DNA from 2 places in the Chromobacterium haemolyticum genome. Region 2 is predicted to be linked to the other one. Evidence: predicted binding sites of a transcription regulator. Region 2 holds the regulator's gene; the other holds the start of a gene.

Region 1 (14,247 bases), 160 kb from region 2:
ACCATTCATTCTAAGCTCTCAAGGCCACAGATGCACGCTGGCTTGATAAAACACGAACGACAACAGCCAAGCCAGGCTCACCGACCACGCCACCGCCATCGCGGTATAGGACTTGCTGCGCGACTCGCGGTACATCGCCGCCACCGTGGACAGGCAAGGCACGTAGATCAAGGTGAAGATCAGGAAACTCATCGCCGAACGCCAGTCCAGATGTTGCAGCAAGACAGCGCCCAGACCTGCCTCGGACACCCCGTAGATCACAGCCAGGCTGCCCAACAGAATCTCCTTGGCGATGAAACCGAACAGCAAGGCCGCCGCCAGTTCATGGCGAATGCCGATCGGGTCCAACACTGGAGCCAACAGGCCGCCCAAGACGTCGGCCAGCGTCTTGCCATCGCCGGCCGGCACATGAGTCAACAACCAGACCAACACCACCCCCAACAGGATGAAGCTGGAAGCCAGCTGCAGGAAGGCCCGCACCTCGCCCACCGCCCGGCCCAGCAAATGGCTCAAGCCGGGCAGCCGATACGGCGGCACTTCCAACAAGAAGGCTTCGCCCCCGGCGTAGCGACGCTTGAACACCCAAGCGGTGAACACCGCGACGGCGAAGCTCATCAGATAAAGCCCCATCAGCACCCACGGCGCCTGCGCCGCAGTGAACAGCAGCCCGGCGAAGAACACCACCACCTGCAGCCGCGCCGAGCACAGCGAGAACGGAATCACCAGCATGGTCAGCAGCCGCTGTTTGCGTTCGCGCATCACCCTGGTGCCCATGATGGCCGGCACATTGCAGCCAAAACCCATCAACTGCATCACGAAGCCGCGGCCATCCAGCCCCAATCGAGCCATAAAGGCATCGGTCAGATAGGCGGCGCGCGCCAGATAGCCGGAATCCTCCACCATCGCCATCAGTACGAAGAACACCAGCAAAATGGGCGCGAAGGTCAGTACCGTCGACACCCCCTGCCAGATCCCGTCCAGCGCCAGGCTCTGCACAATCTCAGGCAACGGCGCGAGCAAGGGCGCCAGCGCCTGCTCCTTGACCCAGTCCAGCCCGGCCCCGGCCAGCTCCTGCAAAGGCGTGCCGATCTGATAAGTCAGATTGAACAACAGCGCCATCAATGCGAAGAACAGCGGCAAGCCCAGCCACGGATGCATCAGCCAGTGGTCGATCTTTTCGGTCAGCCGCGCCGGCAGCATAGCCGGCAAGGCCCAGCAACCGTCCAGCAAGCGTTTGGCCTCCGCCATCGCCGCCTGGGTACCCGGTACCGCGTCCAGCCCCGCTCTCACGGCCGGAGCCTCGTCATTGGCCAGTCGGTTCAAACTCGCCATCAGCGGCGGCCAGCCTTGCATATGCCTGGCCGACACCAGCGATACCGGCGCACCCAGACGTTCCGACAAACACTCCACATCCAGGCTCACGCCCAGCGCCTTGGCCTCATCCGCCATATTCAGCACAACCTGGCAGTTGAGACCGCTGGCCAGCACCTGCAAGGCCAGCGGCAACTGCCGGTCCAGCTGGCTGGCGTTGAGCACCAGGATGGCGCCGTCGAAAGCGCTGGCCTGCAATACGTCGCGCACCACCGCCTCATCGTCGGAATAACCGGTCAGATCGTTGACGCCGGGCAGATCCACCAGTTCCACCATGTGGCCGCCCAACAGCAGGCGGGCGCTGCTCAATTCTATGGTCAGGCCCGGCCAGTTGCCGACGCGCTGCGACATGCCGGTGAGACGGTTGAACAAGGTGGACTTGCCGGTGTTAGGCAAGCCGATCAAGGCAAAGCGCTTCATGCCTCCATCCTCGCCAGGATGGAGCGCGCCAGGCTGCGGCGCAATAAAAAGCGGGTGGCGCCCACATCCAGCAGCAGCGGCCCGCCCAGCGGCGCCACCCTGCGCACGTAAAAACGGCTGCCTGGCGCCAGGCCAAAGGCGGCGACGCGGCGGAAGGCCTCTTCGGCCAGCTCCAGCCGCTCGACCACGCCGTGGCGGCCTGCGGGGAATGCATCCAGAGTCAACATGATGATCCGATCAAGAACGAGAATGGTTTGCATTAGTATATCCAGCCCATTCGCGTCGATCTGCGGCAAATCGCCGCAATTCCAGCCTCGCTTGACCTGTGTCAATGGCGCCCCGCTCTCGCCGCTACGCGCGGATTAGCCATAGCCGCATGCCGCGCTTGCGGTTAAAATCGCGGACAATCAATCGACAAGCTACGGGCCAAAGACAATGAGCATCAAATCGGACAAATGGATTCGCCGGATGGCGGACGAGTACAACATGATCGAACCCTTCGAGGCCAACCAGATCAAGATGGTGGATGGCCAGAAGGTGATCTCCTACGGTACCTCCAGTTACGGCTACGATATCCGCTGCGCCGACGAATTCAAGGTATTCACCAATATCAACAGCACCATCGTCGACCCTAAAAACTTCGACCCCAACTCCTTCGTGGAAGTCTCCGGCAAGGGCTATTGCATCATCCCGCCCAACAGCTTCGCGCTGGCTCGCACCGTCGAATATTTCCGCATTCCGCGCTCGGTGTTGACCGTATGCCTGGGCAAGTCCACTTACGCCCGTTGCGGCATCATCGTCAACGTCACCCCGTTCGAGCCGGAATGGGAAGGTTACGTAACCCTGGAGTTCTCCAACACCACGCCGCTACCGGCCAAAATCTACGCTAACGAGGGCGTGGCCCAGGTGCTGTTCTTCGAATCCGATGAAATCTGCGACGTGTCCTACAGTGACCGCGCCGGCAAATACATGGGCCAGGTGGGCGTGACGCTTCCGCGCCCCTGAACCGCTTCCCGCCTGCAAAAAAGGGATGGCCAAGCCATCCCTTTGTCATTTAAACAACGCCAAATCCGTCCTCGCAATTTCACCTTAATGTTCTAGGATAAACAGAGGGTTAGCTGACTTTCCCGGTTGGTCGGCCCTTGTACAGCAATTGATTTCTTCTTGGGGCGTAGCGGTTCCCCCTTGCCGTTGCGCCCCTTTTTTTATCTCCCTGCCCAATTGCCCTTCTTCCGGTTTCTTGCCATGATCTTCGCTTTGGCGAAGGGCGAAAATATGCCGGACATATATGATTTTTCCATTGAGACTTTAAACGGGCAGGCACTGCCGCTGGCGGGCTATCGCGGCAAAGTGCTGCTGTTGGTCAACACCGCCAGCGAATGCGGCTTCACCGCGCAATTGGGCGGCCTGGAACAACTGTACCAGCGCTACCGCGATCAAGGCCTGGAAATCATCGGCTTTCCCTGCAATCAATTCGGCGGCCAAGAACCGGGGAATGCTTCCGCCATCGGTCAGTTCTGTCAAAAGAACTTTGGCGTCAGTTTCGCCTTGTCCGCCAAGATTGATGTCAACGGAGCGAATGCGCATCCGCTATGGCGCTATCTCGCCGCCGCCAAGCCTGGTCTACTGGGCAGCCGGCGCATCAAATGGAATTTCACCAAGTTTTTGATCGATGGCGAGGGGCGCATCCGCGGGCGTTTCGCCCCCTACGTCAAGCCAGCGGCGCTGGAACGCGTGATCGAAAGCCTGCTGCCGACATCCGCCGCCTGAACCGAGTTCAGCTCAACTCGCCGGACACGTAGAACCAGCGGCCGTCCTCGCGCGCAAAGCGGCTGCGCTCGCGCATGCGCTCGGCCTTGCCGCTCACTTTGTAGCGCGCGGCAAACTCCACCCACCCTTCGGTGTCGGCCTCGGCGCCGGCCTCTGTCGCCAGTACCTCCAGGCCCAGCCATTTGACCACGCCGGCATCCGCGGCCAGGTCCAGCGCCTGCGGCCGGGTGCTTGGATGCCAACTCGCCAGCAGATACGCCTCGTCGCCGCGCGCGTAAGCGGTATAGCGCGAACGCATCAAGGCTTCCGCCGTGGGCGCAGGTTCGCCGCCCTCGCTCAGATAACGGCCGCAACAGACCGCGTAATCGCCGCCCAGTCCGCAGGGACAGCCGGCCGCGTCCGGCTTGGCTTTCTTGCCCATGTTCAAGCTCCCAAGGCCGGCAAGCCGTAGAGTTTGAGCAGGAAGTTAGTGAACGCGGGATCCGCCGGCTTGGGATTCATCTTGGGCCAGCGCCTCATCCACTCCCGTAAACGCTCATCCATCTTGGCTCGGAACGTATCCTGATCAATGCGCCCCGCCTCGCGCTCCACCGTCAGATAGCGGTACATGGCGAAGGTGTTGTCGTCGACGGGGTTGGCCCCCACCGCCTTGAGCCGGAATGCGCCCAACTGATCAGCAGCCGCCAGCCTGGTCAGTTCGCCGCTCTTGACCTTGTCTGCCAAACGGTTGGCCTCACGCAACAAAGCGTCCGACTTGGCGCTGGGCGCCGGAGCCGTCTGCTGCCGGCCCTTGGCCGGAGAGGAAGGATGCGAACTGATGGGCGCGCCCAGTTGTTGCAACGCGCTGCAAGCGGACAAGCTCAGGGCCATGGCGGCCCACAAGAAAAGACGTTTCATGCCGGGTATTCTACTCCTGTCCTGATTCGGCGCCGCCGCGCGGCGCGTTCTGCTGCGACCGCCTCGCCGGTGCCAATGTTCCGCCTCGCCAATGCAAAACAGCCTGACAAACGGATCTGTCAGGCTGTTTACGTTCTTGCCACGAGGCCGCGGCACGCTTATTCCGCGGCGTCGCCAGCGGGTTCGGCCGGAGCCGCAGCAGCCGGGGCCGGCTTGGGCGCGGACATTTGTTCCGCCGCCTTTTTCTCTTCCGCGCTCACCTCGCCCACCGGCTTGTTGGCCAGATCGAAACGCTTGCCGCCGCGCGCCAGTGACTTGACGTAGCGCGGCTTGCGACAGTGATTGGCCACTACGCGGGAGATCAGCGTCGAGTCGAACTGCGGCAAAGCCGCGATCAGGCTCTCATGGATGCCCAAGGCCAGCGGACGAAACTGGCGGAAAACGTCGAACTTGCTGTAGACATGATCCGCGATCATCTCGGTCTGCTTTTTCTTGGACAGACTTTGTACAGCGGACTTAAGTGCAGCACCGAGTGCCGTTTCAGTATTTGGCTTCATGAACTTCTATCTAGATCCATTGATGCAAAAGCAGCGCATGCTGCCTAATCAAGCGAAGCGCTGCAACCAGCCGCCCGACCAGCTTGACAGCCGGCGAAAAAATGACGACATCGTAATCAGGCTTGACCAACACGTGCAGACAAGACGTCTGCGCGCCGTGAAAAATCGCCGATCATGGCGGGTGTCCAGGAGCCATACCCAAGCGGCGCGGCCTACCAGGACGGGTATGCGGCCCCCGTACCCATCGGCCCGCCCTGCTTGCCGACGGCGAAGCCGAAGCCGACTTGACGGCAATGAATGAAAGCGCCAAGCGGAATCCTCCGGGCACTCCATAGCCGGGCTGGCGCTCACGAGGGTGGGAGAGTACTAAGTAATGCCCCTTTATGTCCAGCACTTGACGCCAATTGCGGCGTTTCCACCCCTATCCGTCTTTCTTTTGCCACTTTCCCCGCGCCAAACCGGCCTCCGGGCCTCAAACACGCTCTACGCGGCTCACAGGCAAGCGGCGGGAAAGCGGCGGTTCAAGCTGTCCCAATCCGTCGCCGCGTCCGGTCCGGCGCTCGCCACCACACAGGCGGCCAGCCGATTGCCCAGATCCACCGCATAATGCAGCGGCCAGCCGCTGGATAAACCGGCCAACAAACCGGCGCAATGCGCGTCGCCCGCGCCTATGGTATCCACCACCGACACTTGGTAGCCAGGCAGATGCCATGGCTCGTCGGTGCCCGGACAGACCCAGGCGCCATCCTGACCCAAGCGACAGATCAGCGTCAGTTTGTAGTCCTTGGCGAAACGCTGCGCAGCCGCCACCGGATCGCCCTGGCCGCACAATATGGCGATCTCGTCCCGGTTCAACGTCAATAAGGTTTCCGTGCCGCTCAAGCTGGACAGAAACGCCGGCTCCAGCAAGGCGACGCGCGGACCGGGGTCGATCACCCGCAACTGTTCCGACGGCAAGGCCAACAGCCAGGCGCGCAGAGCCCGCCCGCCTTCTCCCGCCAGTTCATAGCCGTTGGCGTACACCAAGGCGTCGGCGGGCAATGGCAACGCGTCCAGTTGCTCGCGACTCCACTCCCCTTCGCAGCCGGTGATGGAGATGAAGCTGCGCTCCCCGCTGGGCTCCACCATGGCCACGCACCAGCCATTGTCGCGATTCGCGTTGCGCAACAGCACCGGCAGTCCCAACTCCCGCATCGCCCGGTCTACCGCCGCGCCCCAGGGCCCGTTTCCCACCGGCATGCCGTTGATCACAGGAGCGTTCAACTGACACAGCGCCCTCGCCACATTGAAGGCGCAGCCGCCGATTTGGCGCTCCTGCTGCAAGGCCTCTACATCGCCGCCGCTTCGCGGCAGTTCCGGGAGAGTCAGCACCACATCCCCAACGGCGCCGCCCAAAGCCAGAATCGCCTTGATCGGATGATAACTTGGACACGGAATGGTCATGCGCGTCGCTCCTTCAGCAACAGATACAATCCATAAGCCAGCAAGCTGGTTCCAAAAGACACAAACAATCCAAGGCTGGAATCCGCGAAGACCCCCACCGCCAACGGACCGTCGACAAAGCCGGTCTTGCTCACCAGCAGACCGCAGGCGGCGCCCAGCAGCCAGCACAGCAACGGCCCGCCGCGGAAGGCCTGCCGCCCATCGCCGGACAAGGCCACATCGTCATAGCCTTGACGATGACGCAGCAGCAGGTAATCCAGTACGAACACCGCCTCCCAGGCCGCCAGGAACACGCCGCAAAACAGCAAGAAGGAAATGAAGGGCCCCAGGAAATCGCTGGATACGAACAAAACGTAAGCGGCGATCGCCAACACGATAAGCGCATTGATGGAAACCGCCTGTGCCTGCCTGACCTTGACGCCTATGGTCAACAAATTGAGGCTGGCAGAATACAGACTGAGCACCGCCATGGTCACGATGCCCGCGGTCGCGGTCAGCAGATAGGGCACCGCCATCCAGGCCGGCAGCACCGCGCCTATCTTGGCGATGGGATTGGCCGCGCTGGCCAGGTCTGGAATCTGCGCAGACAGCAGCACGCCGGTAAAAATCAGCAGCATCAAGGGCAGCGATGCCCCCGCCATCACCGCCCCGAAAATGCCGCCGTTGGATGAGCCGGACCGCTGGTAACGACTGTAGTCCGCGCCGGCGATCGCCCAACTAATGCCGGTGCCTGCGGCGATCACCGATACCGCCGGCCAGAAGCCGGTCAGCCAGTCGCCGTCCGGCCGCGCCATGATGGCGCCCCAGTTCGCAGTCGACGCCACGTACAGGATCACCACCAGAGTCATGCTGCCGAAAATCCGGCTCAACCAGCTTTGCATCCACACCACGGTTGCCTGTCCCAGCAGGCTGACCACGATGGTCAAACCGATGAACAAGAACAAACACACCGCGGTCAGCAGACGGCTCTCCGCTATGCCCAGCGCCTGGCACAGCGCCGCCAGCGTCAAAGCGCCGGTCACCACGTTGACCGCCTCCCACCCCATCAGATTGAACCAGCTGAAGGCGGTAGGCGCGGCGTTGCCGTGCAGTCCAAAGATGGCCCGCGACAAGGTCAGCGTGGAAGTGCGGCCGCGCCGGCCCGCGATGCTGGTCACCCCCACCAGGGCGAAACTGGCCACCCCCAGCGCCGCGGCCAGTAAAGACTGAAAGAAGGACAGCCCGAAGCTGGTGACGATGCCGCCGTAAACCACGCCCAGAATGCCGATATTGGCCGCCAGCCACACCCAGAACAACTCAACGGGCCGGCCCTTGCACTCGTGCTCCGGCACCAAATCTATACCTGAGTTCTCCAGTCGCCAGCCCTCTACTGCTTGTACATCGCTCATCTGCTCACCCCCTAAACCGCAATGCGCTCAAAGCCCGCGCGTAAGATTCGAAATCAACGCCATTCACTTTCCGGATGCGCTCCCGCCATTCGGCGGGCAACGCGTCCGCGCCTCGCAAGGCGCCGCATACCGCGGTGGCCATCGCGCCGATGGTGTCGGTGTCGCCGCCCAGATTGGCCGCCAGCACCGCGCAACGGCGTGGGTCGCCTTGCGCGCAATCCACTAAGGCCAAGGCGGTCGGCACCGACTCTATCGTGTCCATGCCGGCCCCCAGCGTGCGGTACAGCTCGGCAACCACGGCCGCATCGCCCCGCCCCCGCAAACGCGCCGCCAGTTCGAATCCCCAATCCAAACGCCGGCTCAGCAGAGGACTGAAAGTGGTGACGCGCTCCAGCTGCGCCTGCTCGGCGACCCCAGGCAGTTCTGCCTTGATGCAGGGCCAATCCGCCCCCTCCACCGCTCGGGACACAGCCCAAGCAATAGCCGCGGCGCCGGCCACCGCGATATCGGACTGATGGGTGGGGCTGCAGCTTAGCCGCACCGCATGAATAAAAGCCTCGCGGTTCCCGCTGGGCAATAAGCAGCCCAAGGGAGCCACTCGCATCGCCGCCCCGTTGGTAATGCCGTTGGCACCCAGCGAGTCGATGGACCGGCCGGACAAAATCGCCCTCAACGCGGCCTTCGAACTGGGTCCTAAAATGTTCTTGTTGAAGGCGTCGACGCACTCGGCCCAAGCGATGATGTTGGCGGCGATGCGCTCCGGCTCAACCGCGCCGTCGGCGGCAATCAAGGCGTCCATCAAGGCAATGGCCTGCTGGGTGTCGTCGGTGAATTCCCCGGCGACAAACTCGGAAGCGGCGAAGTTCTCGGCAGGGCCGGGCAGGAAGTTGTCGATCCAACCAAAGAACGTCTGCACCTGCCGTTGCGGCCACAGCTCGGAAGGCATGCCCATCGCATCTCCCACCGCCTGCCCGTAAAGAGCCCCAAGAATGGACTGGTAGCCCTTGCTAATCATTGTCAAACCACTTCTCTCCGCCTGGATGCCAACGCCGAAGTCCGTTTAAGGCCCTGCTTATGGTCTGCTGCAAGCGAGCGATACGGCGCTGAAAACGGCTTCAAAATACTCATGTACCGTCTGTACACTCCGCTTTTTCAGCCGTTTTCGCCTTGTCTTGCCCTTGCTCGCGAGATCGTAAACACGTTCTAAGGACTTTGATTGGCATCGTATGATAAGTCCAATGCAAATCCAATAGCACATAACCATACTATTGATCAGGGAAGCATGCCAGAAAGCTTGAGCCGCTCTCCCCATGCCTTCCGGCATTGATTTAGACTGGAACGCGCACGCACAGGAGCTTTCATACGATATGAGCGATATTCTGGAATGCTTGGTCGCCAGCCTACGGCAGCCTGGCACTATGCCGCGTTATCTGATGATCGCCGACGCGCTGGAACAAGCCATCCGGCGACATCAGTTGGCCGAAGGGACTTTCCTGCCGACAGAGCGGCTGATGGCGGAAAAACTGGGGCTGTCGCGCGTCACGATCAGCAAAGCGATGGCGGAGCTGGAGCGCAAGCGGCTGATCACGCGCCAGCAAGGCCAAGGAACACGCGTCGCGCAGGCTTTCCTCTACTCGCTCAATGACAAAGGTGGCTTCACCGAGCAAGTGCTGCGCAGCGGCGGCAGCGTGGCCAATCAATGGCTGCTGCGGCAGCGTGAACGCGCGCCGGCCGCCATCGCCGGTCTGCTGCGGCTGCCCGCCGGCGCGGACATCGCCAAGCTACGCCGCCTGCGGATGATGGACGGCACGCCGGCTGCGCTGGAGACCACCTACATCCCGCTGACCTATTTGCCGGAGCCGGAGCGTCTCGAACACTCGCTCTACCAGTGGTGGGAACAGCATGGCGTGGAAATCGGCCATAAGCACTTCCGCCTGGCCTCCTGCCCGGCAGACCCAGACAGCGCCGCCCTATTGCATGTCCAGACCGGTACGCCGCTGCTGCGCATCCAGCAGACTAGTTTGAACTCGGCGGAACAGGTATTGGAATTCAGCGAAGTTTTGTGCCGCAGCGATCTCTATGAATTCGAGGTGCGGCTTTAAGAGAGACCGAAAAAAACCCGCCCAGCGCCTGGCTGTGCGGGTCGTTTTCGTCTCGTGGACGGTTTGCCATAGTGGTGCCCCGGGCCGGAATCGAACCGGCACGACCGAAGTCGAGGGATTTTAAGTCCCTTGTGTCTACCAATTTCACCACCGGGGCGGGCAAAGAGACGGCGATTCTATCCCAGAGCCGGCCCGCTGGCAAACAGGGATGGCGATCAAAGCCGTGGCACGCCGCTACGGAGAACTGCGGACTTGATTCCAATCCGGGATATAAAGAGAAAAAACCACTCTGAGCTTGGCGATTACGAGTGCGGGCCAAACAAAGCAAAAGCCCCGCAAGTCTTTGACTTGCGGGGCTTTAACTGGAGGCGGGGGTCGGAATCGAACCGGCGTAGACGGATTTGCAATCCGCTGCATAACCACTTTGCTACCCCGCCGTTACCGGCGAACTGTCAGCTTACGCTGACCGTTATGAATTTGGAGCGGGAAACGAGGCTCGAACTCGCGACCTCAACCTTGGCAAGGTTGCGCTCTACCAACTGAGCTATTCCCGCAGGGTACGACAACAACAAATATCTATACGCTGGAGCGGGAAACGAGGCTCGAACTCGCGACCTCAACCTTGGCAAGGTTGCGCTCTACCAACTGAGCTATTCCCGCGTCGCACAATGCTATTGCAGAAGTTTTGGAGCGGGAAACGAGGCTCGAACTCGCGACCTCAACCTTGGCAAGGTTGCGCTCTACCAACTGAGCTATTCCCGCGTCGCATAACGCTATTGCAGAGGATTTGGAGCGGGAAACGAGGCTCGAACTCGCGACCTCAACCTTGGCAAGGTTGCGCTCTACCAACTGAGCTATTCCCGCATTCAAAACTGCCGCAATACTTCTGCTTTCTCTTCGCTGCTGCTGGAGCAGCGCTGAGAGATGCGAATTATAAGGATTTATCAGGCACTGTCAACACTTCAAACATCAATTTTTTTCCCGGAAAACTCCTTGGCGGCCATCCGAAGATAATAAACCATTGACCACAAAGTCAAAATCACCGCCAAAACCATGAAGGCGTTGCCCAAAATTAATGTGGAGACGCCGGGAAGCAGCGGCCCGGCATAGAGCAGCAATAGAATCGCCACCATTTGCGCCGTGGTTTTGAGCTTACCGATATAGGCCACCGCCACACTCTTGCGGGTGCCCATTTCCGCCATCCATTCGCGCAGCGCGGAAATCGCGATCTCTCGGCCGATGATGATCATCGCCATCCAGCCCTCGGTGCGCCCCATCTGCACCAGCAGGATCAAGGCCGCGGCGACGATCAGCTTGTCCGCCACCGGGTCTAGGAAGGCGCCGAAGGCCGAGGTCTGCCCCAGCTTGCGCGCCAGGTAGCCGTCCAGCCAATCGGTGATCGCCGCCAATGCGAAGATGGCGGCGCCTACCTGATTACGGCTTTGCAGCAGCAGAACGGAATCCGGCAAAAAGAAAACCGCTACGCAGATAGGGATCAGGGCAACCCTGAGCCAGGTCAGGAATATCGGCAAATTGAAGGGCATCGGTGTCAGTAATCTTATTGTTTGCGGCTCGGTCAAAAACTGCGCGTTCGCCCCAAGCCACAACGGGACGCACAGCGATGGTTACAGTGTATAAACGATGGCGCGCCGGCAATCAATGCAGCGCGTTGTAAATCTTCTCCGCCAGCGTGCGACTGATGCCGTCCACCTGAGCCAGATCGTCCATGCTAGCGGCGGCCACGCCGCGCAGGCCTCCAAAACGCATCAGCAGCTGTTGCCGCCGCTTGGCCCCCACCCCCGGAATCTCCTCCAATGTGGACGCGGTGCGCGCCTTGGCGCGCCGCGCGCGGTGGCCGGTGATAGCGAAGCGGTGGGCCTCGTCGCGCACCGTCTGGATCAAATGCAGCGCAGGATGGTCCTGCCTCAACTGCAGGCTCTTGTCCAGATACGGCAGGATCAACGTTTCCAGCCCCGGCTTGCGCTCTTCTCCCTTGGCGATGCCGACGATGGGCAGGTTCAGGCCGATTTCGGCGAACACCTCCAAGGCCACGCCCACCTGCCCTTTGCCGCCGTCGATGAACACGGCATCCGGCAACTTGCCCTCTCCCGCCGCCAGCTTGCCGTAGCGACGTGACAGAACTTCGCGCATCGCGGCGTAATCGTCGCCGGGCTTGGCGGTTTCAATATTGTAGCGCCGGTATTCGCTTGGCTGCATCGCGCCCTTGTCGTAGATCACACAGGAAGCCACCGTGGCTTCGCCCATGGTGTGGCTGATATCGAAGCATTCAAAGCGGCCTGCGCCCTCCAACTCCAATACCTCGTTGAGCTGGGTCAGCCGCTGGTTCTGGGTGGCTTTGCTGTTGGCCCGCTGCATGATGGCCAGCTCGGCGTTCTTTTCCGCCATTTCCAGCCATACCCGCCGCTCCCCTATGGGGTTGCTGGCGATGGCCAGCTTGCGCTCGGCTTGCCGCTCCAGGTGCTGACGCAAGGTATCGGAAATTTCGCCGTTGATGATGATGGCCGGCGGCAAGGGCGCGCCCAGATAATGCTGGGCCAGGAAGGCCTCCAGGCTGTCCGCCAGTTCGCCCTCCTCCCCGCTGACCGGGAAAAAGCTCTTGTCGCCCAAATGACGGCCGCCGCGAATCATCACCAGATTGACGCAAAGCATGCCTTCCCGCTGTGCCGCGGCCACCACGTCGCAATCTTGCTGGCTGGAGTTACTGGAAACGAACTGCTTCTCCTGCACCCGCGCCAGCGCCTGAATCTGGTCTCGCAGCTCCGCCGCCTGCTCGAACTCCATCGCCTCGGCCGCGGCCATCATGCGCTGGGTCAAACCGTCGATCAGCTCGCTCTGGCGGCCTTGCAGGAAAGCCACCGCGCTGGCCACGTCGCGCGCGTAGTCTTCCTTGGAGACATGATCGACGCAAGGGCCGGAACAGCGCTTGATCTGATACAGCAAACAGGGGCGGGAACGGTTGGCGAACACCGCGTCTTCGCAGGTGCGAAGCCGGAACACTTTTTGCAGGATCTGGATGCTTTCGCGCACCGCGTAGCCGTTGGGATACGGGCCGAAATACTGGTTCGGACGCTTGGGGTCGCCGCGGTAATAGGCCATCTGCGGAAATGCGTGGCCGGTCAGCATCAGATAGGGATAGGACTTGTCGTCGCGGAACAGAATATTGTAGCGCGGCGTCAATGCCTTGATCAGATTGTTCTCCAGGATCAGCGCTTCCGCCTCTGAGCGCGTAACCGTGGTTTCAATATCGGCGATCTGGCGCACCATCAGCTGGATGCGCGGTGATTGGTCGTTCTTCTGAAAGTAAGAGCTGACCCGCCGTTTCAAATCGATGGCTTTGCCGACATAAAGCACGCCGCCCGACGCGTCGAGCATTCGATACACGCCGGGCAGATTGGGCAGGGAGGCCAGTACCGCCTTGTAGTCAAAAACCGGTTTCGCCACTTATTTTCCACACCAGGTCTGCACATTGGCCTGCGCCTGGGCGATCAGCTCATTGCGCTGCGCGTCGGTGGCCAAGGCATTGGAACCCGGCATGCGGATGCGGCTATTGGTCTGCACCGAGGCCAGCTGATTGCGGGCGTTCTGGCAGTTCTGCTCGCGGATCTTGGCGTTGGCCTCCGCGACCTTGGCGTTCTCCGCGGCGATCTTGGCATTTTCCCCGCTCGCATCCTTGCCCATGGCCTTCTTGCTTTCCTTGGCCGGGGCCGGGGCCGAGGCCGGCGACGGCGCGCGCGTATTCATGCGGCGGGCGTTGGCGCTGGGCGGCGGCTGATCCGAATACACGGTTTTTCCGGCTTCGTCCTTCCATACGTAGACTTCCGCGCTGGCGGCGGAGGAGCCCAGCAAAGCCAGCAAAAAGGTCCATACTAAGGTTGACTTCATCATCGACTCCCTGACCCGAATTGCGCTGCAGATACTCAAATTGTAAGGCCTGCGCGGCCGGCCGGCAAAAAGGTAACAGGGTTGCGGGCGGAAAGCCCGTTTTTTTGCAATAGCGGCAATGCCTCGGTATAATGCCGCTTTGCCGCAAAGGAAACGCCAAGATGCGTATCATCGAGAAAGCCTATACTTTCGACGACGTTCTCCTCGTCCCGGCCCACTCTGAAGTTCTGCCGCGCGACGTAGTCCTCTCCACCAAGCTTACCCGCAACATCACCCTGAACCTGCCCTTGGTGTCCGCCGCCATGGACACGGTGACCGAAGCCCGTCTTGCCATCGCCATGGCTCAAGAAGGCGGTATCGGCATCGTGCACAAAAACATGGACCCCGCGAAACAAG
Region 2 (14,247 bases):
GCTTACACCTTGCTGGGAGCCGGTTGGCTGATCATGAAGACCAGCGGCGCTTTGCAAGCCAAGGCGGTGGCTTGGGCGCGGCGCAGCCTGGCCGGCGCCGGTCTGTCTGTGCTGCTGGTGTCGGCGGCCACGCCGCTGGCCAGCAGCCATATCGCCGCAAAGTGGTTCGCCCTGCCGGAGTTCTTGCTGCTGCTGCCCTTGCCCTTGGGCTGCATTGTGTTATTCGCCACGCTGTGGGTGATCCTGCCGCGCTTGGCGGCGCGTCAGGCAGCCGGCAATGATAATTGGTGCTGGGCGCCGTTCGCCTGCACCGTCGGCATCGTGCTGCTGTCGTTCTGGGGCCTGACTTATAGCGTGTTCCCGGAGGTGGTGATTGGCCGGCTGAATATCTGGCAGGCGGCCAGCGACACCGCGGCCTTGTGGGTGATCTTCTGGGGCGCGGTGGTGGTGCTGCCGGTGATTCTGCTGTACACCGCCTTTGTCTACCGGGTGTTCCACGGCAAGGCCAATGCGTTGACTTACCAATAAGCCAGTATCCGGCGCCGTGTTTGACCAAGCCGTCTTTGCTCTGCGAAGGCGGCTTTTGCCATACTGGGAGCGCGTCATCCGTCTGCAATCCTCGCCGGCGACAATGATGCCTTTTGTTCGAGGTCTGCAAGGAAGCGCCCATGTCTTACTCCACGCCTGGCCGGCAATGGCCTTATCCCCGCTTCATCGCTCATCGCGGCGGCGGCGTTCTGGCGCCGGAGAACACCCTGGCGGGATTTCGCGAAGGCCTGCGTTACGGCTACCGCGGCGCCGAATGCGATGTGAAGCTGTCGGCCGACAATGTCTGTTTTCTGCTGCATGACGACACGGTGGAGCGCACCAGCAATGGCCGCGGCGCGGCGGCGGCGCTGAGCATGGCGGAATTGGCGCGGCTGGACGCCGGCGGCTGGAAGGGCGCGGCTTTTGCCGGCGAGCCCATGCCGACGCTGGACACAGTCGCCGCCTGCTGCCTTGCGCACGGCATTGCCTTGAACATCGAGATCAAGCCCTGCCCGGGACGGGAGGCGGAAACCGGCGCTGCGGTGGCGGCAGAAGCCGCCCGGCTGTGGGCCGGCGCCGCGTTGCAGCCCTTGCTGTCGTCTTTTTCCGCCGAGGCGCTGAGCGCTGCGGGGGAAGCCGCGCCGGCTCTATCGCGCGCCTGGCTGGTGGAGCGAGTGCCGGCGGACTGGCTGTCGCGCTTGCGCGACCTGGACTGCGTGGCCTTGCATTGCGACTATCAGAGCTTGGACGCGGCCTTGGCGGCCAGCGTCAAGCAAGCGGGCTTTCAATTGCTGTGCTACACGGTGAATCAGCCGGCCGATGCCGAACGTTTGCTGGCTTGGGGCGTAGACAGCGTCTGCACCGACCGTTTGGATCTGCTGCGGCCTATTTCAGATTGAAGGCCTTGAAGCTGCCGTCCGCCTTCATCGCCAGGATGGCGCGGTTCAGCCGCTGCATGACGTCGTCGCTTAATTGCGGGTGGCAGGCGAAATAGATGTCGGTTTCGTTCACCACCAGGGCGACGCGCGGCGTCGCCATTTTCATTTTGTCGGCCAGGCTCTGTATGCCCACGTCCAGCGTGGCCAGCAGGTCGATGCGGCCCAGTTGCAGCTTGCGCAGATTGGTCTCCGCGTCCGCGCTTTCGTCCAGCGTCCAGCCCTGTTGTTTCAGCCGGCTGGCCACGGCGGTGCCGCGCACGGCGCCGATATGGAATTGCCTGGCCTGCTCCACGCCGCCGAAGTCGCGGGTTTCGTCATGGCGCGCCAGCAGCACCAGCCGCAGGCGGATGACAGGTTCGCTCCAGCGGAACAGTGTTTCGCGTTCCGGAAAGCGGGCGGCGGTCAAGCAGGCGTCCGGGGTCTGCTGGACCAGCAGCACGGCGCGGGCGGTGGGGTAGGGCGTAAACTTGAACGGCAGGCCGGCGCGCTGGGACAGCGCGCGCATCAAGTCGATGGCGGCGCCGGAGACGTGTTGCTGATCGGCGGAGACTTCGATGATGGGAGGCTGAGGGCTGACCAGAATGGTCAGCCCGGCCGCCGCGGCGGGTGCCGAAGCCAACGCCGCGATCAGCTTTATCAGCGGGCGCGGCATTGTAGTCTAGACACTGAAACGGCCGGCGAGCTGCCCCAGCCGTTGCGACACCGATTGCAGTTCGCCGGCGGTCTGCGCGCTGGCTTCGACGGCGCTGGCGTTGGTTTCCGACATCCGCGCCACGCTTTCCACGTTTTGCGCCAGCGACTGGCTGGCGCTGCTCTGTTCCTTCAGACCTTGAGTGATTTGATGGATGCTGTCTAGCACCTGATCCACGCATTGGCGGATGGAGGCGATGCTGGCGCCGGCGTTGCGGGTGTTCTCCTGGCCTTTCATGATGGCGCTCATGCCGGTTTGCATATTGGTGATGGCCTGCTGCGAGGTGCGCTGAATGTCGGAAACGATGGTGCTGATCTCGGTGGTGGATTGCGCGGTGCGTTCCGCCAGCTTGCGCACTTCGTCGGCCACTACGGCGAAGCCGCGGCCTTGTTCGCCGGCGCGCGCGGCTTCGATGGCGGCGTTAAGCGCCAGCAGATTGGTTTGGTCTGCGACATCGCGGATCACATCGACGATGCTGGCGATGGATTCCGATTGCTGGCCCAGCGCGCCTATGGTTTCCGAGGCAGAAGACACGTCGCGCACGATGCTGTCCATGCTGGCGCTGGCGTCGTGGATGATGGCGTTGCCCTCGCTGGACTGGCTGACCGCGGCGCGCGACAGTTGATTGGCTTGTTCAGATTGCTCGGCGCTGACCATCAGGCTGGTGCTCAGCTCTTCGATCGCCGCCGCCATGCTGGCCGCCGCCTGGGTTTGCCGGGTGCTGCTATGGGAGACGTTCTGGGCGCTTTGAGCCATCTGGTCCGCAGCCGCGTTGACTTCGCGCGAGGTGTCCAGCAACTGCGTCACGGTGTCGCGCAATTGGTCGCGCATCTGGCCAATGGAGGCCAGCAAGCTATTGCTGTCCTGCTCGCGCAGTTGGATCCGGGTGCCCAGCTGGCCTGCGGCTAATTGTTCGACCACGCTTTGCACGTAGAAAGGCTCGCCGCCCAGTTGCAGGGTGATGGACAGATAGAGCTGGTGGAATAGGAAGCTGGCCAACAGCATCGCGGCCAGGCCGATGCCGATGTAGAAATTGCGCTGAGCCTGCATCCGTTCGATGCGGGCCTGCAATAGCGCCTCCAGGTTTTTCAGCGTCACATCGCTGAAGCGGGCGCCGATTTCGGCGTTTTTCGCAGCCATCCCGCCCAGGGCCACGGCGGCGCCGGTTTGCCCGGCGATGGCCTTGTCGATGGACGCGGCCTGGCTTTGATGGAAGGCGGCCAGCGCCTGGGATTCGGCGTTCAGTTCGTTTTTCAAGGCCGGGTTGTAGGCCAGCGCCTTGGCCAGATCGCTGTTCAAGCCGTCCAGCGCGCCGTTGATCAGCGGGCGCAACTCCACTAGGCGGTCGCGTTCGGCGGGTGTCAGCGTTTGGCCGGCTTCCGATTTGGCGGCCCAGGCCAGCGCTTCGCCGACGTAGTTGCTGAGCGCGGGTAGCTTGGCGGTCGCGGCGTCCATCAGATAGTAACTGTCGATGTCCGGGTCCAACGTCAGATTGGAGTTGTCGCTGGCGGCGCCGAGCAAGGTGTTGAGTTTGTCCGCGGTGCTGTCGAAGCTGGCGATCACTTGCGGCGGCGGGGCGCCGCCGATCCGCGACAGCGTGCCTCGCGCGGCGCTGGCGGTTTTCCAGGCCTCCTCGGTTTGCAGGATGGCGCCGTACTGTTCATGAGCGCTTTGCAGTTGATTCCAGCCTTGTTCCAATTGCGCCTGGGCCGCGGGCAGCGCCGCCTTGGCGGCGGCCTCGCCCTGAGCCGCGCGCACGGCCAGGTCCTGCGCTTGCTCCAGCGCGCCCAGCAAATGCTGCAGCGGCTGGATATAGGACACCCCGACTCTTTCTTTTTGCGAAAAATCGATATTGTCCTGATTGGTTCGATACAGACCGTACACCATATACAGTAAGGCGACGGCAAAGACCGTGCCGATCAGCGCAAAGCGGCTGGGGTAGCTCAAGCGCTGCATCAGCCTTACCACGGGTGTTGTCATGATTTCGCTCCTGACTGTGGCGGCGACGCACGCAATGTGGACGTCTGCTTCGCCAGTTCCAGAATAGGCAATTTTCACGGGCTGCGATTGCCGCATGAAATGCGATGACTTGTCGGATGAGGCGCTTATCAGTTCGTTTAGCTAAGGGCCCTGAGCTTTGGCTTGTCTGGCCAGGGCGAATAACCGGCAATAATGCCTGGGGCATCGAAAATGCCTTTGGATTGTTTTGGCATTGGGTCAGCGTCCGGCTATTCGGAACGATTCAATGACAAAGGCGTGCGTTGAAACGGGGGGAATGGACGTTTGCGAGGCTTTGGCCAAGATTGCCCGGCATTGCCAGCAATCACTCTATTTTGCTAAATTCGCCGGGTTTTGCATCGAACAGTCTGACGAAGCAGTGTCCTGAACCAGGCGACCCGACGGTCGCGGGGAACGGTTTCGTCAAGGCTGCAATTTTCAAGCCCGGCGCCAAGACCGCGGCGAGGACAACCTTCCTGTCTGCAATCCTTCCGGCGCGCGTCGCCTATTTTCCAGATTGCCACGCTCAGAGCTTTATAGAGGATCCATGGACTTGCTTCATTCGTTTATCAATGCCGCCAATGATGTGATTTGGGGCAAAGTGCTGATTGGCCTGTTATTGGCCGTCGGCTTGTATTTCTCGTTGCGCTCCGGCCTGTTGCAGTTGCGGCTTTTTGCGCGCGGCTGGCGCGAGATGATGGGCGGCCGCGGCGGCCACCGCAGCAAGGACGACATCTCGCCGTTTCAGGCCTTCGCCACCGGCCTCGCCAGCCGGGTGGGCACCGGCAACATCGCCGGCGTGGCCATCGCCATTGCCGCCGGCGGACCCGGCGCGGTGTTCTGGATGTGGCTGACCGCCATGCTGGGCATGGCCAGCGCTTTCGCCGAATCGACCTTGGCGCAGCTGTTCAAGACCAATCACCATGACGACACCTTCCGCGGCGGTCCGGCCTACTACATCCAGAAAGGCCTGGGGCAACGCTGGCTGGGCGTGATCTTCGCCTTGTGCCTGATTCTGGCTTTCGGCTTGGTGTTCAACGCGGTGCAGGCCAACTCCATCGTGGCGGCCACCGAGGGCGCCTGGGGCTGGAACCGCTATATGGTGGGCATCGCCCTGGTGGTGATGAGCGCGCCCATCATCTTTGGCGGCGTGCGCTCGGTGGCGCGGGTGGCCGAATGGCTGGTGCCGGTGATGGCGGCCGTCTATTTGCTGATGACCTTCTATGTGTTGGCGGTGCATGCCGCCGAGTTGCCCGGTCTGATTGTGTTGATCGTCAAGAGCGCTTTTGGTCTGGAGCAGGCCGCGGGCGGTTTTGCCGGATACGCCGTGAGCCAGGCGATGATGCTGGGTATCAAGCGCGGTCTGTTTTCCAATGAGGCGGGCATGGGTTCCGCTCCCAACGCCGCCGCGACGGCGACCTCGCGCCATCCGGCAAGCCAGGGCGCGATCCAGATGTTCGGCGTCTTCATCGACACCATGGTGATCTGTACCGCCACGGCGGCCATCATTCTGTTGTCCGGCGTGCATGATCAGGGTTTGAGCGGGGTGGCGCTGACGCAGAAGGCCATCGAGGCCCAGTTCGGCCCGATCGGGGCGTCCTTCCTCGCGGTGGCGATGTTCCTGTTCGCCTTTTCCACCATCATCGGCAATTACGCTTACGCCGAGGGCAATGTCGAATTCATTCGCAGCAACAAGTGGATCTTGTTGGTGTTCCGGCTGATCGTGCTGGCGATGGTGATGTTCGGCGCGGTGGCCAGCTTGCCGCTGGTATGGGACATGGCCGACTTCGCCATGGGCTTGATGGCCTTGATTAATCTGGTGGCCATTGTGTTGTTGTCGCGTTACTTCTTCATCGTGTTGAAGGACTATGAGCGTCAGCTGAAGCAAGGCGAGTCCACCCCTGTGTTCAAGGTGGCGGATTACCCGGAACTGGCGGCCAAGGTGGAAAAAGACATCTGGTAAGCTTTTGCCAGGCTCCAACGATAAATAGCCCGCGTTTAGACGCGGGCTGTTTTGTCATGGGACTGGCTTAAATGGTTTTGGAGTAGCGAGCCTGGGTGCGGCGCTCGCGCAGGTGCTTATCGAAGATCATCGCGATATTGCGGATCAGGAGACGGCCCTTGGGTTCCACCATGATGAAGTCGCCGTCGAAGGAAAGCAGCCCCAGTTGCTGATATTCGCGGATCTGCGGCAACTCTTCCGCAAAGTACTCGGCGAAGTTGATGCCGTGAATTTCCTCCAGCGCTTCCACGGACAGCGAGAAACGGCACATCAGACCCTGGATGATGCTGCGACGAAGGATGTCGTCATTGTCCAGCGTCAGCCCGCGCAGCACCGGCAGATGGCCGCTGTCCAGCGCCGCGTAGTAGCTGTCCAGATCTTTGGCGCTCTGACTGTAGCAGGGGCCGACCTTGCCGATGGAGGACACGCCAAGGCCAATCATGTCGCAGTCCGCATGCGTGGAATAACCCTGGAAATTGCGCTGCAGCCGGCCCTGGCGCAAGGCGGAGGCCAGTTCGTCGTCCGGCTTGGCGAAGTGATCCATGCCGATGAACACATAGCCGGCGTCGGCCAGGCGTTGCACCGAGTCCTGCAGGATGTCCAGCTTGGTTTCCGGCGACGGCAGATCGGCCTCGTTGATGCGGCGTTGCGGCATGAACACGGTGGGCAAATGGGCGTAGTTGTACAGCGCCAGCCGGTCCGGTCCTATGGCGATCACTTTGTCCAGCGTGCGACGCACCGATTCACGGGTCTGCAAGGGCAGGCCGTAAATCAGGTCGACGCTGACGGACTTGAAGCCGGCGTCGCGCGTCGCCTGGATCACCTCTAGAGTTTCCGCTTCGGACTGCACGCGGTTCACCGCCTGCTGCACCGCGGGCTCGAAGTCCTGAATGCCGACGCTGATGCGGTTGAAACCTAATTCGGCCAGCTTGAAAATTGTAGCTGCACTGACTTTGCGCGGGTCTATTTCTATGGAATACTCCCCCTCCTTCAAGAACTCGAAATGAGTCTTGAGCAAGGTCATCAATCGTTCCAGTTGCGCGTCGGACAGGAAAGTCGGGGTACCGCCGCCGAAATGCAGCTGTATCACCTGCTCTCGGCGCCCCAGACAGGAGGCGACCATCTGGACTTCCTTTTCCAGGTAGTCCAGATACAAGTCGGCTTTGCCGCTATCCTTGGTGATGATCTTGTTGCAACCGCAGTAGTAGCAGATAGTGTTGCAAAAAGGTATATGAGCGTACAATGATAAAGGTTTCCGGTTGGCGCCGATGCTGCGCTGCCGTAGCCAGTGGATGTAGTCTCTTTCGGCAAAACCCGGCGTAAAGCGATCTGCTGTCGGGTATGACGTATATCTAGGACCTGTCCCGTCGAGGCGTTCAATCAGAGCGCGGTCGAATTCAAAATGGGCAGGAGAAAATGGGTGGGTGGTCTTCATGTCGTATTTGGATGGCAAAACCTCTGGTGGACTGGTAAATTTGCGGAAATCCTGCGAATTTCGCTTTGATAAGGGTCAAGCTTCGTCGCAAGCTTGTACTAAACATGCCATGTCCGATCAGAACCATATCTCTTTGCATAACCTGAAGGTCTCCTGCTCCAACTGCAGCCTGAAGGAACTCTGTCTGCCAGTGGGGCTCAACCGCGAGGAACTGACCCAGCTTGACGCAGTGATCCGTCAAAGCCGCCGTTTGAAGCGCGGCGAGTACCTGTTCCGCAGCGGCGAGGGCTTCCGCTCGCTGTTCGCGGTGCGCACCGGCTTCTTCAAGACCAGCGTGGCCAGTCAGGACGGCCGCGAGCAGGTGACCGGCTTTCACATGTCCGGCGAACTAATGGGCTTGGACGGTATTTCCGCCAATGTTCACGGTTGCGACGCCATCGCGCTGGAGGATAGCGAGGTGTGCGAGTTGCCGTTCAGCCGCATGGAGAGCCTGGGCCGCGAAATTCCCACCTTGCAGCACCACTTCTACCGACTGATGAGCCGCGAGATCGTTCGCGATCAAAATGTAATGTTGCTATTGGGCAACATGAAGGCGGAAGAACGCCTGGCCGCCTTCCTGCTCAATTTGTCCCAGCGTCTGTCCACCCGCGGCTTCGCCGCCAATGATTTCATCCTGCGCATGAGCCGCGAGGAAATCGGCAGCTTCCTGGGGTTGAAACTGGAAACCGTCAGCCGCACGCTGTCCAAGTTCCAGCAGCAAGGCTGGATCACGGTCGATCACAAGCACATCCAGTTGGTGATGGTGGATGAGTTGAAGGCGCTGATTTCCGGCTGTGCTCACGCCAACGGTCATTGATCCCGCCGCTTCTACGGAGCCGCGAAAGACGTAAGAGCGTGTTTATGATCTCGCGAGACAAGAGGAGGTCAGACGAAAACGGCTGAGAAAGCGGATCGTAAACAGGTTCTTAGAGCCAGTTGAAAATCTAGCGAGCAAGAGCGAGACAAGGCGAAAACCGCTGAGAAAGCGGAATGTACATAGTGGTACATGAGCATTTCGAAGCGGTACTCACCGTGGGGCGTATCACGAAGCGCAGCAGATTATGAACAGCCTCTTAGGCAAGCCATGAGGCTTGCCTTTTTCATTGCGGCGGCGCGCAGTCCGCGATTTGCCGCAACAAGCGCGACAACGGCGCTTCTTGAGGCCATCCCGGCGGAACGGCGAAGCCTCGCGCCACTTCATGCCAGTCGCCGTCCGGGCCGGGTTGCAGTTCGGCAAGCAATTGCGGTGCCTCTGCCTGTTCCAGCCGCGCGCGCAGTTCCGCCGCATCGGCGGTGTGTTCCCGCGAGAGGCGCGCAGGCGCCAGCCAACTGAGCCTGGGCAGCCAGGCCCAGCGGGAGTCCGCGTTCAACGCAGGCCAGTCGCCGCGCAGCGGCCAGTATTGCCCGTATAGCGGCAGGGCGCCGGGCGGCGGTTCCGGCGAGGTGTCTTGAGCGTGGAACAGCCAACCGCTGAGCCGGGCGCCGACCGCGCAGCCGGCAAAGCCTTCCGGCAGCGTCGCTTGCGCCGCGGGGTGACGGGATAGACGCAGCTGGGTCTGCAGCTTATGGGCTTTCAGCGCCCAGGCGTCGCGCAGGCTGGGGCCGGTCAGCGTATCGGCGCTGCGGCCCAGCTGCAGGTAGAACTTGCTGGCGGCTTCCAGGTGCAGCGGTTGGCCGTCCAGGCGCAAAAGGAAGTCGAATTCTCCGACGGTGCGGCCGTCTGGACCGCGCACAGGCAGATTGCTGGCGACTAGTTCGATGTGCGGCGCCAAGCGGAACCAGAACGATAGCAAGCGCTCGGCGTAATGACCCAGGCGGCGGGTGGGCTGGCGCGCCAGCCAGTGCCGCAGCTCGGCGGGATGAGCGTCCAGCGCTTGCAGCAGCGCCGGGCCGTCGGGGCCCAGCAGCCGGTGCGGCGGAATGTCCGCGCCGCTTTTCCAGGGAGAGGGCGCGGTGAGAAGAAAAGCCAGATCGCGCACCGCCGGATGCGCGTAGGGCAGGGTGAACGGCGGCTTATTCGCCATTCGGTCCGGGCGCGTCGCGACGGACTTCGCCGTCGGCAGCACGCTGCACCTGTTTGAGGAAGCCGCGCAGGATGTCGATCTCCTCGCGCAGCAGGCCGGCGCGGTTGAATAGGGTGCGCATCCGGCGCATCATCCGCTCGCTGTTGCGGCGGCGGAAGTAGCCGATCTTGTCCATGGTCTGTTCCAGATGGCCGCAGAAGCCCTCCACCTCGCCCAGCGCCGCCGCGTCGCTGTCGGCGCGCAGATAATCGACGTCCACGCCGGTGTGACTGAACAGCTCGTAGGTCATAACCTGCACCGCCATTGCCAGATTCAGCGAGAAGTAGTCCGGATTGCCGGGGATGGTGACCAGACGGTTGCACTGCTCGACTTCTTCGATCGACAGGCCGAAGGTTTCGTTGCCGAACACCAGGGCCACTTGTTCGCCGTCGCGGGCGCGGGCCACTAGTTCAGGCGTGGTTTGCCGCGGGGTGGACAGCGGGGTGGTCAGCTCGCGGCGGCGGCTGGTCAGCGCGCAGGCGATGGTGACGTCTTGCAGCGCCTCGGCCAGGCTGGGCACCACGGTGGCGTGTTCGAGAAGATCCACCGCCCCGGAGGCCAGGGTATTGGCTTCATCGCTGGGAAACACTTTGGGTTCAACCAGATAGAGCCGGCTCAGGCCCATGGTCTTCATTGCCCGGGCGGCGGAGCCGATATTGCCGGGGTGGTTGGGGCGAGCCAACACCACGCGAATGTTTTTCAGAAAATCAGGTACTTGGGGTTTATTCATCAGCAGTTTCACATTAAAATAGCCGGCTTATCGAAAAAGCCCGCGCGCCGTTTTGCGCGCAAGGCCAGCGCTTGCCGGATGGGCAGGCATGCCGCCTTGCCCGATTGCGCCGGGTTTTTCTTGTTCCTTAACCCAGATTGTTACTAGCAGACGTCGCGTCATGTGGCGGACGTTTGTCATGGTTGAAAGTGTAGAGGCCGTCAATGCATCCGATGCTCAATGTCGCGGTGAAAGCCGCTCGCCGCGCCGGCAGTGTCATCCAGCGCGCGTCGCTGAATCTCGACGCGGTGCGCGTAGAGCGCAAGAAACACAATGACTTCGTGACCGAAGTGGACCGCGCCGCGGAAGAGTCCATCATCGCTTCCATTCTGGAGGCTTATCCCAAGCACGCGATTCTAGCAGAAGAGTCCGGCGCGAAAGGCATCGGTTCGTCGGAATACGAGTGGATCATCGATCCCATCGACGGCACTACCAACTTCCTGCATGGCCACCCGCAGTACGCGATTTCCATCGCCCTGGCGCACAAGGGCCAGGTGCAGCAAGCCGTGGTCTTCGACCCCAACCGCAACGATCTGTTCACCGCCTCGCGCGGCGTCGGCGCATTCCTCAATGATCGCCGCATCCGCGTATCCAAGCGCTTCATGATGAATGAGTGCGTGATCGCCACCGGCTTCCCGGTGTCCGACCAAAGCTATATCGACCAATACCTGGGCATGCTCAAGGACGTGCTGGCCAAGAGCGCCGGCGTGCGTCGCGAAGGCGCGGCCTCGCTGGACCTGTGCAATGTGGCCTGCGGCCGCGTGGAAGGCTTCTGGGAGCTGAATCTCAAGCCCTGGGACATCGCCGCGGGCAGCCTGATCGTGCAGGAAGCGGGCGGCATCGTTACCGATTTGTCCGGGGAGCAGGGCTGGCTGGAGTCCGGCGATATCGTCGCCGCCAATCCGAAAGTGCTGGCGCAACTGCTGCATATGCTGGCGCCGCATATCGGCAAGTAAGCGCTGTCGGCTTGGCCTCTTGGGGCTTGAGCGGGCTCAGCGCGTCACGGCGTCCTTGGGGGCGCCGTTTTTGTTTGGAGCGTGAGATGAAACAGTTTTTGGGTTCGGTCGCCTTGGTGGTGGCCGATTACGACGAGGCCATCGCCTGGTATGTGGACAAGCTGGGTTTTGTGCTGCTGGAGGATGAGCGTCAGGGCGAGGACAAGCGCTGGGTGCGCGTGGCGCCGCCCGGGGCGAGCGAGTGTGCGCTGTTGCTGGCCAAGGCGAGCAATGCACGGCAGCAAGCCGTCGTGGGCGCGCAAACCGGCGGTCGCGTCGGTTTCTTCCTGCATACCGACGACTTCTGGCGCGATTACCGCCGCATGGCGGCGGCGGGGGTGAGCTTCAGCGAGCAGCCGCGGGAGGAGGAATACGGCACCGTGGTGGTGTTCGAGGATTTGTATGGCAACCGCTGGGATTTGCTGCAGTTGAAGTCGGGGGCGTAGCCGCTGGCAGGGCACCGTTAAAAACAAAGAGCCGCGCAATGCGCGGCTCTTTGTTTTTAACGTCGCCAAAAACCGCCGGCTCATCGTCGGCAGCGGCTTGCGCCTGCGGCGGGTAGGCGTCCGCTTCGTTCCAGTCCAGATCAAGATCCAGTTCGGCCAATATGGCCTGGCGTCCGGCCTGGCGCTGTCCGGAGCGGCTCCGCCCGTGGGCGCCGCCTTTTTTCATGATGGGCGCGCAAGCGTGCGGATTGCGCGGTTTGATTGTGTGCATGGAAGTACTCCTGTGCTTGGAGCCCGCTGCCAAGAGCGGGCGGAAAACGGCGGCGCGGACGCCGCCGCATTAAGTCTGAGCGGTTCGCAAAAGCTCGTAGAGCACCTGAGGCAAGGCGCGCCGACGCAGGCAGTACTTGAGTACGACAAGTCGGCGCAACGCAGCATCAGGGGTTTTGTTGCCCGCTCTTAGCGTACCATCAGGCTGGCCACCTTGGTGGTGATAATATCCACCGCCGGATCATTGGCGCCGTGCGGCAGGATCACGTCGGCGAAGCGCTTGGTCGGCTCGATGAACTGGTTGTGCATCGGCCGTACCGTGGTCAGGTATTGCTCGATCACGCTGTCGGTGGTGCGGCCGCGCTCGGTGATGTCGCGCTTGAGGCGGCGGATGAAGCGCACGTCGGAATCGGTGTCGACGAAGATTTTCAAGGACATCATGTCGCGCAGCGCGGCGTCGTACAGCGGGAACAGGCCCTCGATGACGATGACCGGCGCCGGCTGGATGGTAATGGTTTCCTCGGCGCGGGTGTGGTTGGCGAAGTCGTAGACCGGCATTTCGATGGCGCGGCCGTTTCGCAGATCGTCGATGTGCTCGATCAGCAGCGGCCAATCGAAGGCTTGCGGGTGGTCGTAGTTGGTGGCCAGCCGCTGTTCGAAGGTCAGATGGCTCTGATCGCGGTAGTAATAGTCTTGAATGATCACAGCCGCCATCTCGGAGCCAATGGTTTCCAGCACTTGATTGGTCACCGTGGTTTTACCGCTGCCGCTGCCGCCTGCAACGCCGATGATGAACGGGGTGGTCATGAAACTATCCTTCTACGCGTAAAAATGATAAAAAAACGCGCCATTCTAATGAGTTATGGCGCGTCCTTCCACTCTAATTGCGACATCGGACGCTATTGGCCGCGCTGACCTTCCGCCTGGGCGGCATCATACCACTCCCGCATGGCCGGCAAAGCCAGGAGGCGGTTGACGTAAGCCTGAGACTGCTCAGGCAATTTGACGTTGTAAGTGTGAAAGCGGGTGGCGATGGGCGCGAAGAAGGCGTCGGCGATGCTGAAGCCGCCGAAGATGAATTCGCCGTTGGCCTGATGGCGCGGCAGATGCTCTTCCCATAGCGAGATGATGCGGGCGATATCGAACTCCACCGCCGGCGTGCTTTGGTAATTGATATGGCGCAGCGTCAGATTCATCGCCAGGTGTTCGCGCAGGGCGGAGAAGCCGGAGTGGATCTCGGCGACGATGGAGCGGGCGACCGCGCGCAGTCCGGCGTCGTCCGGCCACAGCTTGGCGGCGGGGAAGCACTCGGCCAGGTATTCGCAGATCGCCAGCGAATCCCAGACCCGCAGCTTGCGATCTATCAGCACCGGCACTTTGCCGGCCGGGTTGGCGGCGAGGATGCGGGCCTTGGTGTCGGACAGGTAAAGATCGATTTGCTGCTCTTCAAACGGCTCGTCCAGCATTTTCAGCACCAGCCAGGGGCGCAGGGACCAAGAGGAATAGTTTTTATTGCCGATGATGAGGGTAAACATCAGGGAGCTCCGTTTCGAAAGAGGAGGCTGCCGGCGGGCTGTCGCAGCCTTTGTCCGATGATACCGCCATCGGCACGGCTTTTCCTATGCGGCGGCCGTGGGTTTTTTGACGCTAGACGGCAAAAAGGCCGCGTCAGGAGACGCGGCCTTGCCGAAACAGGGGGGCGAGCGCTTATTCCACCTCGTCGATCCAAGCTTGTTGAATCGCTTCCAGCACGCGTTCGCCGCCGCGGCTATGGTCGTCGTCAAAACCCGGCAGCGCGACGACCCAGTTGTGCAAGTCGACGAAGCGCACGGTTTTGGGGTCGATTTCCGGGTGGGCTTCCGCCAGTTCGATGGCGATGTCCAGCACGTCGGTCCATTTCATCTTTTTATCTCCAGAGCGTGGAACCGTTCATAAAATCCAGCGCAGCGACTGTAGCAAGGCGCGCCGCCGCAGACAGTACATGAGGTACGGCAAGGCGGCGCAACGCGGCTACAGGGATTTTAGGGCGTGTTCCTAGTGGTGTTCGCGGGCGTGGTTGATCGTGTACCGAGG

The links. The regulator FNR, encoded in region 2, switches genes on or off when oxygen is low (the NO sensors DNR and NnrR bind a similar motif). The targets are predictions, from matches to a motif close to TTGATNNNNATCAA.
Region 1: the regulator FNR is predicted to act here: its motif matches at 2,110-2,123, upstream of GYH29_RS17355 (FeoA family protein).

Annotation. Positions count from the first base shown of each region.
Region 1 covers NZ_AP019312.1:3,803,659-3,817,905, forward strand. Annotated here, with positions in the region: gene feoB (ferrous iron transport protein B) at 19-1,791, opposite strand; gene GYH29_RS17355 (FeoA family protein) at 1,788-2,051, opposite strand; gene dcd (dCTP deaminase) at 2,227-2,796, shown strand; gene GYH29_RS17365 (glutathione peroxidase) at 3,067-3,561, shown strand; gene GYH29_RS17370 (YchJ family protein) at 3,569-3,982, opposite strand; gene GYH29_RS17375 (putative periplasmic lipoprotein) at 3,985-4,458, opposite strand; gene GYH29_RS17380 (ProQ/FINO family protein) at 4,617-5,015, opposite strand; gene GYH29_RS17385 (PfkB family carbohydrate kinase) at 5,508-6,458, opposite strand; gene GYH29_RS17390 (purine-cytosine permease family protein) at 6,455-7,846, opposite strand; gene GYH29_RS17395 (ADP-ribosylglycohydrolase family protein) at 7,851-8,861, opposite strand; gene GYH29_RS17400 (GntR family transcriptional regulator) at 9,214-9,948, shown strand; tRNA gene GYH29_RS17405 (tRNA-Leu) at 10,021-10,105, opposite strand; tRNA gene GYH29_RS17410 (tRNA-Cys) at 10,312-10,385, opposite strand; tRNA gene GYH29_RS17415 (tRNA-Gly) at 10,427-10,502, opposite strand; tRNA gene GYH29_RS17420 (tRNA-Gly) at 10,533-10,608, opposite strand; tRNA gene GYH29_RS17425 (tRNA-Gly) at 10,635-10,710, opposite strand; tRNA gene GYH29_RS17430 (tRNA-Gly) at 10,737-10,812, opposite strand; gene pgsA (CDP-diacylglycerol--glycerol-3-phosphate 3-phosphatidyltransferase) at 10,911-11,492, opposite strand; gene uvrC (excinuclease ABC subunit UvrC) at 11,605-13,410, opposite strand; gene GYH29_RS17445 (DUF4124 domain-containing protein) at 13,411-13,851, opposite strand; gene guaB (IMP dehydrogenase) at 14,013-14,247, shown strand, end outside.
Region 2 covers NZ_AP019312.1:3,968,367-3,982,613, reverse strand. Annotated here, with positions in the region: gene GYH29_RS18240 (cytochrome d ubiquinol oxidase subunit II) at 1-528, shown strand, start outside; gene ugpQ (glycerophosphodiester phosphodiesterase) at 669-1,427, shown strand; gene GYH29_RS18230 (substrate-binding periplasmic protein) at 1,414-2,118, opposite strand; gene GYH29_RS18225 (methyl-accepting chemotaxis protein) at 2,125-4,137, opposite strand; gene GYH29_RS18220 (alanine/glycine:cation symporter family protein) at 4,703-6,118, shown strand; gene hemN (oxygen-independent coproporphyrinogen III oxidase) at 6,186-7,592, opposite strand; gene fnr (fumarate/nitrate reduction transcriptional regulator Fnr) at 7,702-8,448, shown strand; gene GYH29_RS18205 (DUF1853 family protein) at 8,732-9,655, opposite strand; gene GYH29_RS18200 (RNA methyltransferase) at 9,645-10,424, opposite strand; gene GYH29_RS18195 (inositol monophosphatase family protein) at 10,628-11,419, shown strand; gene GYH29_RS18190 (VOC family protein) at 11,506-11,904, shown strand; gene udk (uridine kinase) at 12,364-12,981, opposite strand; gene GYH29_RS18180 (glutathione S-transferase family protein) at 13,074-13,709, opposite strand; gene iscX (Fe-S cluster assembly protein IscX) at 13,882-14,076, opposite strand; gene fdx (ISC system 2Fe-2S type ferredoxin) at 14,209-14,247, opposite strand, start outside.